DNA from 4 places in the Rhizobium hidalgonense genome. Region 1 is predicted to be linked to each of the others. Evidence: predicted binding sites of a transcription regulator. Region 1 holds the regulator's gene; each other region holds the start of a gene.

Region 1 (3,989 bases):
GCCCGATGCCGCGCTCGGCCGACAGCGAAGTCCGGTTCGCCTTGTCGAAGGAACTCTTGTAGACGAGGCCGATGCCGAGCTTGGCGCAGAGCTCCTTCAGCGTCCCGGCAACCATGAAAGCGTGGTCGCGGTTCTCCATTTGACAGGGGCCGGCAATCAGCGACAGGCGGCCAGCATTGGAAAAGGTGACCTGGCCTGCGCCCTCGCCGATCCTGACTTCGGAATTCGTATCAGTGCTCATCGTGTTTCCTCGAAGGCGAAGAGCGTGCCCTGCCCGGGCGCCGGCTTCACCAGAATGCGATTGTTCTTGCGCGTGTAGGTCACTCCGTTAGCAGCCAAATGCGCTTCTGTCACGGCAAGATCAGCGACGGCAAAGAGGATAGCCCGGCCGCGCAGGCCGCGGTCGGCGGATGAGACGGCGATCTCGAAATAGGCCTCCAGCCCTTCCGGCGTCATCAGGCTGATTTTTGCATTCGAGGCGGCGATATTGACGCCGAAACCGGTCTTCTCGACGACCGATTGCGCCGCGGCAAGGCCGACGAAGGCGGCGAATGCAGCGGGGTCCGGCGCGCACAGCGCGATCTCGGCAATGCCTGTTGCGCCATTGGCATGCGTCTCCAGCACGCCGCGGTCGGCCGGCAAGGGATTGATGCGCTGGCAGGTAAAGAGAAAGAAATCGGGCGCCCGCAGATCGCCCGCAAAAGCCAGTTTGAAGCTGCCGACGCTCCTGGAACCATCCGGCATTTTCATCGGCCGGCTGAATTGCAACATCTCGCCGGCGCTCGATCCGCCGGCAGCGAAGCTCTGATGGTCGTGGCCGGCGTCCGCGGTGCCGAAAACCACCGCCGAAAGCCCCTCCTCGCCGCAACGGAAGCGGAAGGCCCGGTTGCGGGCGGTGAAGACATTGCCTTGCCGCGCCGACGCCTCGTTCTCCTCGACGCTCGCAATACCAAGCGGCTCCAGATAGGTCTTGTCGGCAAGGAAGACGCAGGCATTTTCCGTTCCGAAGGGATGGCGGGCATCGGCGGCAACGGTGAAGCCGAGCTTGCCTAGCCGTTCGCGGGCCAGATCGATATTGACGACGGGCAGCACGACATGATCCAGCGGGTGCGGTATGGCGGAATGCTCGTTCATGATATCCCTCCCTCAAACGACAAAAGATGTGCGACAGCGCCACCCCCAAAGCAAGACATGTGTGCCAATCCGGCGAATGAAAATAAAAATCTCAACGAGTTGGCGGCAAGTTTTACGGAAAATTAGCTACTTGCGGAACACATATGGAACATATAGTGTCTGTTCTGGATTTGTTTCAATCAGGGGTCTGACGTCGATGCTCACGCGCAAACAACAGGAGCTTCTCCTTTTTATTCATGAGCGCATGAAGGAATCCGGCGTTCCGCCGTCTTTCGACGAGATGAAGGATGCCCTCGATCTGGCCTCGAAATCCGGCATTCATCGCCTGATCACGGCGCTCGAGGAACGCGGTTTCATTCGCCGCCTACCGAACCGCGCCAGGGCACTTGAGGTCATCAGGCTTCCGGAGGCCTATAGCCCCAGCATCCAGCCCCGGCGCGGCTTTTCGCCGAGCGTCATCGAGGGCAGCCTCGGCAAGCCCCAGCCGGTCGCCGCTCCCTCGCCTGTAAAACCCGTTGCTGACAACGGCAACTCGGTCTCGGTGCCGGTTATGGGCCGAATCGCTGCCGGCGTGCCGATTTCGGCGATTCAGAACAACACCCACGATATCGTCGTTCCGGCCGATATGCTTGGCTCCGGCGAGCATTATGCTCTGGAGGTCAAAGGCGATTCGATGATCGACGCCGGCATCTTTGATGGCGACACGGTGATCATCCGCAACGGCAGCACCGCAAGCCCAGGCGACATCGTCGTTGCCCTCGTCGATGACGAGGAAGCGACGCTGAAGCGCTTTCGCCGCAAGGGTGCCTCGATCGCACTTGAAGCGGCCAACCCGGCTTACGAGACCCGGATCTTCGGACCTGATCGTGTCAAGGTGCAGGGCAAGCTCGTCGGCCTCATTCGCCGCTATCACTGACACTGGACAGGCCAGATTCGACAAAACTGTTGCTGCGCCAGTCATAAGCGCGATGGCGCATCCACGGCCGTGACAGGGTTTCGAATGCCGTTGCGACCTCCAAGCCGGTGTCTGCGAAGCGCAGCTCGATGGAACCGGTTTTGCGTAGTGTCTCACCGGTAAAAAGCGTCCCACCTGAACGGCAGCTGTTGAAACGCAGGCGGACTGATGTGACGACGATATCGGCCGCATCGCAGGCCGGACCGAGATAAGCGGCATTGTCGATGACCGTGACGATACGGCCATTGCCAAGCCTCGATGTACACCAGGCCCTCTTGACGCAGGAAAAGCGGTTTGTTTCACCGCCCGCGGCCGCCGCCCGCATCGCCGTCCTCGCTTCATTCTGCTGATCGCGGGAAAGCCTGACGCGGCGGTCGTCTCCCTCCGGCGGAATTGCGGGACCATCCAGCATCTTCGGCGGGTAATGCGCCGGCAGGACCAGCGCTCGCTGCCACTGGTCGAAAATGAAATCCGGCGGGTTTTCGCGATTGGAAGCCATTGCCTCAGCCGCGACGACTGCAACCAGACTGCCATCCTCCGAAATCACCAGATCCGGCGGCCGGGGAACCGGCAGAAGCAGCACGATGGACGTCGAGGCGGCGAGGATCGAAGTGCCGGCATGGCGCAACCGGGTGCGGAGCAGCGTCAGCAGCAGAAAGCCTGCCACCGCCACGACGAAATACCAGGCGGGGAGACGGCCGACGCCAATATCGCCGCCCCAGCCGGACACCGTCTTGGCAACCGCAATCACCATATCGAGGCCAAAGCCGACCACCTTCCAGAGCGGCGCGTCCAGACCGAAAGGCATGAGCAACATCGCCAGCAGCCCCGCCGGCATGACGATGAAGGAGATGATCGGCATCGTCGCGAGGTTTGCCGGCAGGCCGTAAGCGGTCAGGCGATGAAAATGCTCGATCGAAAACAGCGCCGTGGAAAAACCGCCGATCAGTGAGGTCAGGAAGACGCCGCCGAAGAAACCGGCGACCGCAACGACCGGCCTGATGATCGGCAGCTTCAGCAAAGCGTTTTCGCGGATGCGCCGGTCCTTCCACAGCTGATAGCCCGATACCAGCGCCAATGTCGCGGCAAAGGACATCTGGAAGCTCGGGCCCAGGACTTCCGAGGGCGAAATGGCGATGATGACAAGAGCCGAGAGGACGACATTGCGCAGGCTGATTGACGGGCGATCGAAGAAGACTGCGATCAGCATGATGGCCATCATGATGAAGGCGCGTTCGGCCGAGACTCCGAATCCTGATATCAGGAAGTAGGCGGTGACGGCGATGAGCGCGCCGGCGGCGGCGATTTTCTTTGTCGGATAGGCTTGAGCAACGCCCGGAAACAGGCTGAGCAGCATCCGGAACCCGACGAAGAAAATGCCTGCCGACAGGGCCATGTTGAGGCCCGATATCGCAACGATATGGGCAAGACCGGACTGGCGCAGCGCCTCCGTCGTCGCCTTCGAGATGGCGCGCCGTTCGTCGGTCACCAAAGCAGCTGCAAAAGCGCCCGTATCACCGGGCAGGATCGACCGAATGCGGTCGCCAATGCTACTGCGCAACTGGTAAAGCCATTCGAGCACAGCTTCCGACGTCGATCTTGCAGCCTGTGGACCAGCCTGCAAGTCGACTTTCTTCGGCGCACCGTAGAAGAAACCGTTGGCGCCGATGCCGTCGAAATAGGCACCGAAGGAGAAATCGTTGAGCGCGGGCAGCGCCGGGCCCGCCGGCGGCGTCAGCCGCGCCCTGCCGGTGATGATGTCGCCGATCTCGAACGGCGCATCGGCGCCACGGGCGATTGCGGTGATGCGTCCCGGCTGCCGCTTCAGTTCCGGTGCCTCAGTGCCGGTGACGGCAAGAATATAGCGCCAGCGCCCCCGGCCGTCGCCTTCCCGCCGTTC
Region 2 (3,989 bases), 2.1 Mb from region 1:
GGCCGTCTCGGCGAGCCTGAGGAAATCGCGCGCTGCGTCACCTTCCTCGCCTCCGACGATGCCGGCTTCATCACCGGTTCGACGCTGACGGCCAATGGCGGGCAGTTCTTCGTCTAGTCCCGCAAGGCTCATGAATGAATTGCAGCAAGGGCGCGTCCGTTTGGACGCGTCCTTGCTTATTCATGCGTCGGTCCATGACGGAGTAGGCAGCAAGAAAAACGGGCGCCGAAGCGCCCGTTGGGAAGTCCGATATGCTTTTGCCGATCAGTAGCGGCAACGGGCCTCGTAGCGGCGGCCGTAGCGGTCGCGATAGACGCAGTAGCCGCGGCGTTCGACCGACTGGCCGATGAGAGCGCCGGTCAGACCGCCGGCAACGGCGCCGACGGCGGCACCACCCCAACTGTTGGTGACGGCACCACCGATAACAGCACCGGTGCCGGCGCCGATCGCCGTGCCTTGCTCGGTCGCTGTGCAGGATGCCAGGGCGCCCACGAGCGCACCAATAAGAACAATCTTCTTCATCATGTCGTAACTCCCCAGGTTTGTTGGCCTTTAGATGCGGCCCATGAGTACAAGGATAATGATAATCACGAGAACTAGCCCCAAACCGCCAGAAGGTCCATAGCCCCAGCCACGGCTATAACCCCAATTCGGCAAGGCTCCGATCAAGAGCAGAATGAGGATAACAAGAAGTATTGTGCCAAGCATGGTGTGTTTCCTTCATTTCATCGGCAATTTGAATGGACGAGAAACACGCATTGGCGATTTTTGTTCCCGGTTAAGCGTGGAAATGTGACGCGTCCGAACCCTGGCCCAATCCGAAACATGCTCGTATGGTAAAAAAATCGTTCAAGTACAATATGTTGCGGTGAACAAAGCGAGAAGATCCCGATGTCGCCGATTCGTCAGCGATTCGTTCCGTTTTTGATCGGTGCGCCGCCAGCGACCATCCCGGCTTAACGGCATATGAATCCGGCTTCCGAAAGATTAATGCCGATGGGACAGGGCCGAACGGGGAGCCGGATCGGCGATCCGCATCTAGCACATGGACTGAATTTCGCCACCAGATATGGCCGTGAACGAAAGGCGAAAACAATAGGGTCAGTGATTCGTCGCCGATTCGTTCCGGCTTTGGTCGAGAGGTTAATTTCGGGCGCAATTTTTGATTGTTCGCAGGCGGACGGAATCGCTGATGGCGGCGACGAAAATGCCAAGCGGAGGGATTCCGGCGATTCAGCATCTAGTGGGAAAAAGTGATTCAAAATCAATACTTAGCCGTGAACAAAAACTGAATCATCGGGAGTCAGCGATTCGTCTCTGATTCGTTCTCACGCTGTTCCGAATCGGTGACGCCGGCATTCCGAATGACTCGCAAAGGTCGTAATCCCGGAAGCATTTTGAAATCTGCCCTTGCGTTTGCGGCGGCGGCTGTCCATGTGTTCTCTGGCTTCCATTAGCGAAGCATTCTTTTCCTTGGGGCTGCCTGCCTCATTTGCATGGACCATGACTCTGACTTCGCAGCCGATGATACTGAGCGGGCGCGGTGTGACCGCGGTGCTTGGGCCAACCAATACCGGTAAGACCCATTATGCGATCGAGCGCATGGTCGCGCACGGGACCGGCGTGATCGGCCTGCCGCTCAGGCTGCTGGCGCGCGAGGTCTATACGCGGGTGGTGGAGAAGGTCGGCGCGCAGAATGTGGCGCTGGTCACCGGCGAGGAAAAGATTTCGCCGCCCAATGCGCGTTTTTCGGTCTGCACCGTCGAGGCGATGCCGCGTGAGACCAAGGCCGCTTTCGTCGCAATTGACGAGGTGCAGCTCGCCGGCGATCTCGAGCGCGGCCATATCTTCACCGACCGAATCCTGCATCTTCGCGGCCGCGAGGAAACGCTGCTGCTCGGTGCAGGGACGATGCAGCCGATCCTGCAGCAGCTCCTGCCCGGCATCACTGTCGTCGAGCGGCCGCGGCTTTCGCATCTTTTCTATGCCGGGCAGAAGAAGATCACCCGGCTGCCGCAGCGCTCGGCTATCGTCGCTTTCTCGGCCGATGAGGTTTATGCCATCGCCGAGCTCATCCGCCGGCAGCGCGGCGGCGCGGCTGTGGTGCTCGGCGCGCTCAGCCCGCGCACCCGCAATGCGCAGGTGGCGCTTTATCAGGCTGGCGATGTCGAATACCTGGTGGCGACCGATGCGATCGGCATGGGCCTCAACCTCGATGTCGATCACGTCGCCTTCGCCCAGGACCGGAAATTCGACGGCTACCAGTTCCGCAATCTCAATCCGGGCGAACTCGGCCAGATCGCCGGGCGCGCCGGGCGGCACGTGCGTGACGGTACCTTCGGCGTCACCGGACAGGTTTCCCCCTTCGACGAGGAGCTGGTGCAGCGCATCGAGGGGCACGAATTCGACAACGTCAAGGTTTTGCAGTGGCGCACCACCGAGATGGACTTCTCATCGATCCCATCGCTGCGCGCCAGCCTCGAGGCGGGACCGCGCGTGCCGGGGCTGACGCGGGCGCTGCCTGCGGTCGACCAGCAGGCGCTGGAACAGCTTTCGCGTTATCCCGAGGTCATCCACCTTGCCGACAGGCCGGCCCGCGTCGAAAAACTCTGGGAGGCTTGCGCGCTTCCCGACTATCGGCGTATCACCCCGGCACAACATGCCGATCTTATCTCGACCCTCTTTTCCGATCTCGTCCGCTATGGCACGGTGAACGAGCAGTTTCTCGCGGAACAGGTTCACCGCTCCGATCGGACAGATGGGGAAATTGACACGCTTTCGGCGCGAATCGCGCAGATAAGAACCTGGACCTACGTTTCGAATCGTCCCGGCTGGCTGGCCGATCCGACACATTGGCAGGAAAAGACGCGGGAAATCGAAGATCGATTGTCCGATGCGTTACATGAGAGGTTGACGAAACGCTTTGTTGATCGCAGGACATCTGTGCTCATGAAGCGCCTGAGAGAGAATGCGATGCTGGAAGCTGAAATCAGTGTGAATGGCGATGTCTTCGTTGAAGGACATCATGTAGGGCAATTGAGCGGATTCCGCTTCACGCCGGTGGCGGGAACGGACGGACCGGATGCCAAGGCGGTTCAGGCTGCGTCGCAGAAAGCGCTCGCGCTCGAATTCGAGGCCCGCGCGGCTCGCATCCATGCCGCCGGCAACAGCGACCTGGCGATCGGTTCGGATGGGTTGATCCGTTGGATCGGCGACCCGGTGGCGCGGCTTTCGGGCAGCGATCACATCATGCGTCCGCGCGTGATTCTGCTGGCCGACGAGCAGTTGACGGGCAATGCCCGCGATCATGTCGCCGCCCGTGTCGAACGCTTCGTCAATCATCATATCAGCACGGTGCTGAAGCCACTCGATGATCTGTCGCGCGCCGAGGACCTGCAGGGTCTCGCCAAGGGGCTGGCCTTCCAGCTCGTCGAGAATCTCGGTGTGCTGTTCCGCCGCGACGTCACCGAGGAAGTCAAGTCGCTCGACCAGGAGGCTCGCGCCTCGATGCGCCGCTACGGCGTGCGTTTCGGCGCTTATCATATTTTCGTTCCGGCCCTTCTGAAGCCGGCGCCGGCCGAGCTCATCACGCTGCTCTGGGCGCTGAAGAACGACGGTTTGGATAAGCCGGGCTACGGCGATCTGATTCCGGTGCTCGCCGCCGGCCGCACCTCCGTCGTCACCGATCCGAGCTATGAGCGGATGTTCTACAAGCTCGCCGGCTTCCGTTTCCTCGGCAAGCGTGCCGTGCGCATCGACATCCTCGAACGGCTTGCCGATATCATCCGGCCGCTGCTGCAGTGGAAGCCCGGCCAGAACAATCGTCCGGAGGGCGCCTATGACGGCCGCCGCTTCACGACGACGACGGCGATGCTGTCGATCCTCGGAGCGACGCTCGAAGACATGGAAGAGATCCTCAAGGGTCTCGGCTATCGCGCCGATGCCGTGAAGGCGGAAGAAGCATCGGCACATCTTGCGACGCAGGATGT
Region 3 (3,989 bases), 1.0 Mb from region 1:
TCGAGTGGCGTCAGGCCGAAACCCTCGTTACGGGAAGGGGCGACGTAAAGCGTCAGGCGGCGATACCAGACCTTGATATCGGGCACTTCGCCAAGGAAGACGATACGGTCACCGAGCCCGGCGGCGGCGACATCGGCCTTGAGCTTTTCGCCGAAGGCAGCGTGCTCGGCCGTCACGCGGCCGGAGACGACCGCCGTCCATTCCGGGTGCTGCGGCAGCAATTCGATCATTGCTTGGACGAAAAGATCGGTGCCCTTCTGATGGCGTACGCGGCCGAAACAGCCGACGAGATAGCGGCCGGGCAGGCCGCTGGCGGCAATGCCGTCCTCTGCGGTTTCCGGTGGGTGGAACAGGGAAAGGTCGACGCCGTGCTGGATGACCGTATGCGGCACCTCAAGGAACGAACCGGAACGGTCGCTGGTTGCGATCACCGCGTCCATGCGGCGGATCAGCCATTTCGTATAGGCAGTGTGGCGGCGTTGCGCGGCCGAGGTGAAAAGCAGCTTTAATGGCATGCGCAGGAGATGGCGAAGCAGGATGCCGACGGCCATCTCATTGTTGCGGCGGGCGTGCCAGACACGCTGGCGCCGGCGCGCCGGCGGACGCCAGAGGCCGGCGAGCTGCGGCCACTTCAGTTCCGGCAGACCCTGCGGCAAGCCGGGGCCAAGCGTGGCGATCCTGAAACCGAGGCGGACCTGGCATGGGATGAGCTGGATGATGGTCGACGTGACGCCGGAGAGCCGGCGCTTGAAATTGGGCGCGATGATCTCGACGTCACGAATGTCCGGCAATGGATGGATCTCTGGTGGGCGATCAGCCCCAGGAAACCTGGAGGATTTCGTAGGCCTTGGAACCACCGGGCGCATTGACCTCGATGGAATCGCCAACTTCCTTGCCGATCAGCGCGCGGGCGATCGGCGAGGAAATGGAGATGCGGCCGGCCTTGACGTCGGCTTCCTGGTCGCCGACGATCTGATAGGTCTTTTCTTCCTCGGTGTCCTCGTCGACAAGCTTCACCTTGGCGCCGAACTTGATCTTGTCGCCCGACATCTTGGTGAGATCGATGACCTCGGCGCGCGCCGTCAGGTCTTCCAGCTCGCTGATGCGGCCTTCATTGTGGCTCTGGGCTTCCTTGGCGGCGTGGTATTCGGCGTTTTCGGAAAGGTCGCCATGAGCACGGGCTTCGGCGATCGCCTCGATGATTCGCGGGCGCTCCTCCTGCTGACGCCAGCGCAGTTCTTCCTGCAGCTTGACGAAACCACCCGGTGTCATCGGTACCTTTTCAACCATTTCTCTGTCCTTCACTCCTTATGTTCGCGCAATCAGGCGCGGACACAAAAGAAAACAGGTCCCGAAGGGGAGCTTCGGAACCGTGCCACAATTCTAGTTAAGTGCTTATAGCAGATCGGCAAGGCCGATTTCCAGAAAATTCGCATAGACGAAACGCAAGCCGCCGCAATAGCGGGTCGCGCGCCGTAAAAATGGGCAAAGGCGGGATCGCCGTGATTGACTTTGCGGTGCGGAACATATAGTGAACACACTAATGAAGAAGTCGCTAACAGAACGCTTGGCCATCCTTTCCGACGCCGCCAAATATGACGCTTCCTGCGCCTCCAGTGGCACGGTGAAACGTGATTCCGGCGCAAGCGGCGGGCTCGGCTCGACCGAGGGGTCCGGCATCTGTCATGCCTATGCGCCGGATGGGCGGTGCATTTCGCTTCTCAAAATATTGCTGACGAATTTCTGCATTTACGACTGCGCCTATTGCGTCAATCGTTCGTCGAGCAATGTCGAACGGGCGCGTTTTACGCCGGAAGAAGTGGTCTGGTTGACGCTGGAATTCTATCGCCGCAACTATATCGAAGGGCTGTTCCTATCCTCGGGCATTATTCGCTCGTCCGATTACACGATGGAAGAGATGGTCCGCATCGTCCGCGAATTGCGGGTGACGCATAATTTTCGCGGTTATATCCATCTCAAGTCGATCCCCGAGGCGTCGCCGCGTCTGATCGAGGAGGCGGGACTTTATGCAGACAGGCTGTCCCTCAATATCGAATTGCCGACGGATACCGGCATCAGCCGCTTCGCGCCGGAAAAGAAACCCGCCAATATCCGGCGATCGATGGGCGATCTGAGGCTAAAGATCGAGGCGGCCGGCGAACCGACGCTGCGGACCAAGAAGCGTCAGCGATTCGTGCCCGCCGGCCAAAGCACGCAGATGATCGTCGGCGCCGATGGCGCCAACGACGCGACGATCCTTGCCACTAGCGGACGGCTCTACAGCAGCTACGGCCTGAAGCGCATCTATTATTCCGCCTTCAGCCCGATCCCGGATTCGTCGAAAAACCTGCCGCTGATCAAGCCGCCGCTGATGCGCGAACACCGGCTCTATCAGGCCGACTGGCTCTATCGCTTCTACGGTTTCGGCATCGACGAGATCACCGCCAACCAGACGGGCGGCATGCTCGATCTGAACCTCGATCCGAAACTTGCCTGGGCGCTTTCCAACCGCGCCGAGTTTCCCGTCGATATCAACAGGGCGGAGCGTGAACGGTTGCTGCGTGTGCCCGGTCTCGGCACCAAGACGGTCAAAGCGATCGTTTCGGCCCGCCGATTTCACCGCCTGCGGCTCGACGATCTCTCGCGGCTCGGCATTTCGATCAGGAAAGTCCAATCCTTCATCTCAGCGGAAGGCTGGTCGCCGCGCCGGCTGATCGACCGGCCGGACCTTCGCGCCATGTTCGAACCGCAACCCGAACAATTGTCGTTACTGTGATGCGCCGGGTCGTACTTGCCGGGCGGGGCGATCTTGCCGAGTGGCGCGACGCCGCGCGTGCGCTTGCGGCCGCCGGCATCCTGCCCGAGGAGATCGACTGGCGGGAAAAAAGCCCCGAGGCCGATCTTTCATTCCAACGCGACGCCATGCCGCCGGCACCCGCGGCGACACGCAGGCCGATGACGGTGCCGCCCGTCTTTGTCGAGCTGGCTGAGACGGTTCTCTGCCATTCCGATCCGGTGCGGTTTTCCCTGCTTTATCGCCTCCTCTGGCGGCTGCAACTCGACCGGCAACTGCTCGAAGTGGCCTCCGACGAGGATGTCGTGCGTGCCCGGCTGATGGCGAAAAATGTCCGGCGCGACGCGCACAAGATGACGGCCTTCGTCCGCTTTAAGGAGACTGGTGCGGCTGCCGCAGGGCGTCGAAAATTCATTGCCTGGTTCGAGCCGGACCACCATATCGTCAGGCGTACGGCGCCCTTCTTCCAGCGGCGCTTCACTGACATGGATTGGCTGATTGCAACGCCCAAGGGCTCTGCCGCCTGGGACGGCGAGCGGCTGACGATCAAGGACGAGCCGTGCGAAAAGCCCAATCTCAGCGATGTCACAGATGAACTCTGGCGCACCTATTACGCCAGCATCTTCAATCCGGCGCGATTGAAGGTGAAGGCGATGCAGGCGGAGATGCCGAAAAAATACTGGAAGAACCTGCCGGAGGCCGATCTCATTCCAGGGCTGATTGCATCGGCCGAGAGCAAGGTGCGTGAGATGGCGGCGCGCGAGGCGACGCAATCGCTGCCTTTTCACGACCGCTTACAGCAGGCCGCGCGCCATCTTCCTACAGAAGCTGCGGCTCCCGCCGGCACACTCGATGCACTGCGCGCGGAGGCCGCGATCTGCACGCGCTGTCCACTTCACGCCAATGCGACCCAGACAGTCTTCGGGGAGGGGCCGCCCGATGCGCAGGTGATGTTCGTCGGCGAGCAGCCGGGCGATCAGGAGGATATTGCCGGGCGACCCTTCGTCGGCCCGGCTGGCAGGCTGCTCGATCAGGTGATCGCGGAAGCGGGCATCGACCGCTCGAAGCTCTACATCACCAATGCCGTCAAGCATTTCAAATATGAGCCGCGCGGCAAGCGCCGGATCCACCAGAAGCCCAATATGGGCGAGGTGAAACATTGCCGCTGGTGGCTGAACCTGGAGATGCAACTGGT
Region 4 (3,989 bases), 2.0 Mb from region 1:
ACCCAGCCGGGCCGAGACCCGATCGACGAAGGCCGAAAGCGAAATCTCTCCCTGGCGGTCGCCCTCGAAATCCGCCTGGGCCGCGTTGAAGGGATCATGTCGCAGCACATTCAACCGCAGGATTTCGAAACCATAGCCGGCGTCGAGATCGTCATAAACCGCCTGCAATCGCTCGGAAAAAAGCCCGGCAATGAACTTTGGTTCGCGAAGCGGCTGCGAAGCGCCGACGGAGATATGAAAGACCCTGCCGTCGACGCGGAACAGCACCAGTTCGAACACCCGTCCACCGATCCCCCGTGTTTCCAGCGACGGCTGCAGCGACAGGGCGACCTGCCGGGTGACGGCAAGGATCTGTTCTTCCGTGCCGATGGGCTCGATCAGGCGGCTTTCGGCCGAGAGGCTGGCGACCGGACGCCGCGGCGAGACCGGCTCCTCTTCGCGTCCCAGCGCCTGGTCGAGGCGCAGAAGCAGTCCCGGGCCGAACCGCCGGGTCAGCGGCGCGCGCGGGGCATCGATGACGTCGCCGACATATTTCAGGCCGAGCTTCTTCAGCGCATCGACGGTTTGTGCTTCCAGCCGCAAGGCGGCAACCGGCAGGGACATCAGCACCTGCTCCGTCTCCTCGTCTTCGATCACCCCGTCTTGCCCGAAGCGCGACGCGGCCCAGGAAAGGCCCGGCGACGATGAGATGGCGCCGCGCGCATCAATCCCCATATAAAAAAGCCGCGACAGCACATCCTTGAGAAGCGCCTTTTCCCCGCCGAAGAGATGGGCGCAGCCGCTAATGTCGAGAAACAGGCCGTCCTTGCCGTCGAAGGCCACCAGCGGCGTATAACGGTCGCACCAGTCGGCAATGGCCTCCAGCAGCCGGCGGTCGGCGGCCGGATCCTCTTCCGCGACCTCGAGCGTTGGGTACATGGCCCGCGCTTCGGCAACGCCCTGTTCCTTCTTCAGGCCCAGCCTCTCGGCCAATTCGTCCAGGGCCGTCAGCCGCATGGCATTGTTGAGCTTGCCGGAACAGACGATAGGGGGGGTCTCAGGACGCCCTTTCGAACGCCAGGAGTGCCCCCATCGCCTGCGGGCGATGCGGTCCGTTGGCAGATGCGGAAAGCTGAGCGCCAGAATGCGCTGACTGCTCGCCGGGAGGACGAACGAGGTTTGGCTCGGCGACAGGGAGAAATTCGCGTTCATGGGGGTTCCACTCCAGAAAAAAGCAGAGCGGGGCCGGATTGCGACCCTTCTCCAGCGTGAGACGGAAAATCGGATTGCCGATGCTGCCGGAAAGCTTCGATTCCCCAGGCAACGGCCGCAGAGCCGATGGAGCTGGTTCGACATGCAGGCGGAAAGCCGCACTGCTAGCCTCCTCCGCCCCGGCCTGGCGGACGATAAAGAGCGGACGGCGGGCAGCACGCGCCCGCAGACTGAGCCTGCGGCTTTCGGTCAGGCCGAAATGGGTGGGATTGCCGCGCACTTCGAAGATGACGGCCGAAAAAGCAGCGCTTTCCACCGCGGTCTCCACCAGCCAGAGCGCCTCGTCCAGCTTGCGCGGCGCCGCATGGAGAAACCGCTCCGCGTTCAGCCCGAAATCCTGAAGCCCTGGAGCATAGGGCCGACCGGCCTCCAGCGTGCCGACAGCATCACCGACCCAGAGCAACGGCAGCAGCCTGCCGGCATCGGATTCCTGCTTCTGCAGCCGCGCGGCGACAGCCATCGCCAGCCCGCTTGCCGCACCCGCATCACGCGACAGAGCCGAGCGGAATTCGGTGATCGCATCGAGCGGCAGGCCGCCTTCCAGCGCCTCATCAAGATATTCTACCCCGAACGCCAGCGGCGGCAGACTGGCTCTCCGGGGTGTCTTTCCCCCTTCCGCTAGGGCTCCCCGCTCCGCTGCCGCAAGCGCCGGCGCGGGCTTCCCTTCGAGTCTGGCGATGGTTTCGCGGAGCGCAAAAAGCCGCTCGCGCGCCAGGGCGTGCTGCGCCATGGCGTTCTCCAATTCCGTCTTGTTCCTGTTATGTTCTTATAGATTCCAGAGAGCTAATGAAGAGTCAACGGCCATTTTTTATGAATTTATTCCTGCCTTTGATTCCGCACTCGAAAATCGGCGATAAAGGTTCTATATGGGCCCGCAAAGGAAGGAATATTCATGGCCCGCATAGACCAGAGCGATGATTGGCGTGACCGCCATGCGCCGACGATCAGCGCCTTCGAGTCGCTGGCCATGGAGGCCTACAGCCATCTGCCGGATGAGTTCCGCCAGCTGACGACCAACCTGACGATCGAGATCGAAGACTTCCCCGATGACGACGTTTTCGAGGACATGGCGCTCGAAACCCCTTTCGATCTCCTCGGTCTTTTCGAGGGCAGGGGCATTTCCGAACGTTTCACCGTGGAAACCGGCGAGATGCCGAACCGCATCCGCCTCTACCGGCGTCCCATCCTCGACTACTGGGCTGAGAACGACGAGACGCTCGGCGATATCATCACCCATGTCCTGATCCATGAGATCGGCCATCATTTCGGGTTGAGTGACGATGACATGGAGCGGATCGAGGCAAGCGCCGAAGAAGCCGCGGAACGCTGAAACACGCCGTGTCCGGTAGGACGCGCTATTGCTCGGAGAGCTTCATCTCGGGATGGTAATCCTTGCCTTCGACAGTCTTGACGACGGCCTGGCCGCACTGCATCGCGCCGGTTGCGGCATTGAAGGCATAGGTCGGCGAGCCCTCCAGCGACCAGCCCTTGTTGAGGACGGCGGTGACCTTGTGGCAGAAGGAAGCATCGTCGGGACCGGTCAGGAAGCGGTAGAGTTTCATCAGTCGGGCTTTCTTGCAGAAATCAGGTGAGCTTTATGGACCAGAGCTTCGGCCTGGACAAGATGCAGCCGCTCGACCATCCGCCCGCCGGCATTGATGACATTTAGCCCATCGGAAGCCGGATCGGCAAAGGCAGCAATGATCGCCTCCGCTTCAGCAATCGCTGCCGGATCCGGGCCGAAATGCCGGTTGGCGGCTTCGATCTGCGCCGGGTGGATCAGCATCTTGCCGGCAAAACCCATGGCCCGCCCCTGCCCGCATTCGGCATCGAAACCCTGCTCGTCCCTGAAATCGTTGAAGACGCTGTCGATCGCATCGAGCCCGTAGGCGCTGACCGCAAGGACGACCTGCATCAGCCACGGCACGAGATAGGCTCGTCCCGGCTGCGGCAAGACGCCTGTTTCCTTGCGCAGATCATTGAGCCCGGCGACGAGGCAATCGAGCCGCGAGCCCGGCGTGCGGCCGGATTCGGCGATCGCTCCAGCATTCAGCACGCCGCGCGGCGTCTCGATCATCGCCCAGATGCGCAGCTCCTCCGGCGCATCCGCATCGGCGAGTAGATCGGCTATATCGGTGATATCTAGAGGTCCGTCCACCTTGGGAAGGAGAACGGCGTCGGGCAAAAGCGCATTGACCAGATCCAGGTCCGCCGGCCCGAATTCGGATGACAAAGAATTGATGCGGATGATCCTTTCCTTGCCCTCAAGCAGCGGACCGGCAAAAAAGGCGCGCAGATTTTCCCGCGCTTGTTCCTTCTTCTCGGGCGAAACGGAATCCTCGAGATCGAAAATAACCGCATCGCAATCAAGCGAATGGCTTTTTTCGAGCGCCCGGAGATTGATGGCGGGCACGCTCAGCACCGAGCGGCGCAGATTTAAGGAACGGCGTATGGTTTGGCTCATCGATCATTAGTGCCAAGCTTCGCGAAGCCCGGCAAGACAACAAAAAGCCATGCTTGCCTTGCAGAGAGGAAAAAGAAGGACCACATTCCTTTCCGAAGAAAGGTCTCAAACCCATGCAGAACATTCGCTCCATCTTCCTCATGCTTGCCGGCGCCACGGTTTTCGTGGCCATGTTGCTTTTCACCTTTTCGGTGACACTCGCCGTCGGCGGCATCCTGACCGTGCTCATGGTCGGTCGCGCGCTTTCGCTGAAGATGAAGCCCGCTCCGGTGCG

The links. The regulator LexA, encoded in region 1, represses DNA repair genes until DNA is damaged. The targets are predictions, from matches to a motif close to TGTTCNNNNTGTGTTCNG.
Region 2: FFM81_RS00500 (helicase-related protein) is a predicted target of LexA. The motif match lies at 1,324-1,341, and genes of this name have one in related genera.
Region 3: FFM81_RS06280 (putative DNA modification/repair radical SAM protein) is a predicted target of LexA. The motif match lies at 1,521-1,538, and genes of this name have one in related genera.
Region 4: FFM81_RS32590 (ImuA family protein) is a predicted target of LexA. The motif match lies at 2,002-2,019, and genes of this name have one in related genera.

What each region holds. Positions count from the first base shown of each region.
Region 1 is NZ_CP054027.1:2,378,351-2,382,339, forward strand. It holds gene kdsA (3-deoxy-8-phosphooctulonate synthase) at 1-241, opposite strand, end outside; gene FFM81_RS11370 (VOC family protein) at 238-1,134, opposite strand; gene lexA (transcriptional repressor LexA) at 1,331-2,050, shown strand; gene FFM81_RS11380 (ComEC/Rec2 family competence protein) at 2,031-3,989, opposite strand, start outside.
Region 2 is NZ_CP054027.1:111,734-115,722, forward strand. It holds gene phbB (beta-ketoacyl-ACP reductase) at 1-117, shown strand, start outside; gene FFM81_RS00490 (YMGG-like glycine zipper-containing protein) at 265-525, opposite strand; gene FFM81_RS00495 (DUF3309 family protein) at 553-708, opposite strand; gene FFM81_RS00500 (helicase-related protein) at 1,504-3,989, shown strand, end outside.
Region 3 is NZ_CP054027.1:1,338,043-1,342,031, forward strand. It holds gene FFM81_RS06270 (glycosyltransferase family 4 protein) at 1-791, opposite strand, end outside; gene greA (transcription elongation factor GreA) at 814-1,290, opposite strand; gene FFM81_RS06280 (putative DNA modification/repair radical SAM protein) at 1,544-2,776, shown strand; gene FFM81_RS06285 (UdgX family uracil-DNA binding protein) at 2,776-3,989, shown strand, end outside.
Region 4 is NZ_CP054027.1:33,406-37,394, reverse strand. It holds gene FFM81_RS00155 (Y-family DNA polymerase) at 1-996, opposite strand, end outside; gene FFM81_RS32590 (ImuA family protein) at 1,037-1,981, opposite strand; gene FFM81_RS00150 (metallopeptidase family protein) at 2,144-2,581, shown strand; gene FFM81_RS00145 (DUF1737 domain-containing protein) at 2,607-2,813, opposite strand; gene FFM81_RS00140 (HpcH/HpaI aldolase/citrate lyase family protein) at 2,813-3,715, opposite strand; gene FFM81_RS00135 (hypothetical protein) at 3,829-3,989, shown strand, end outside.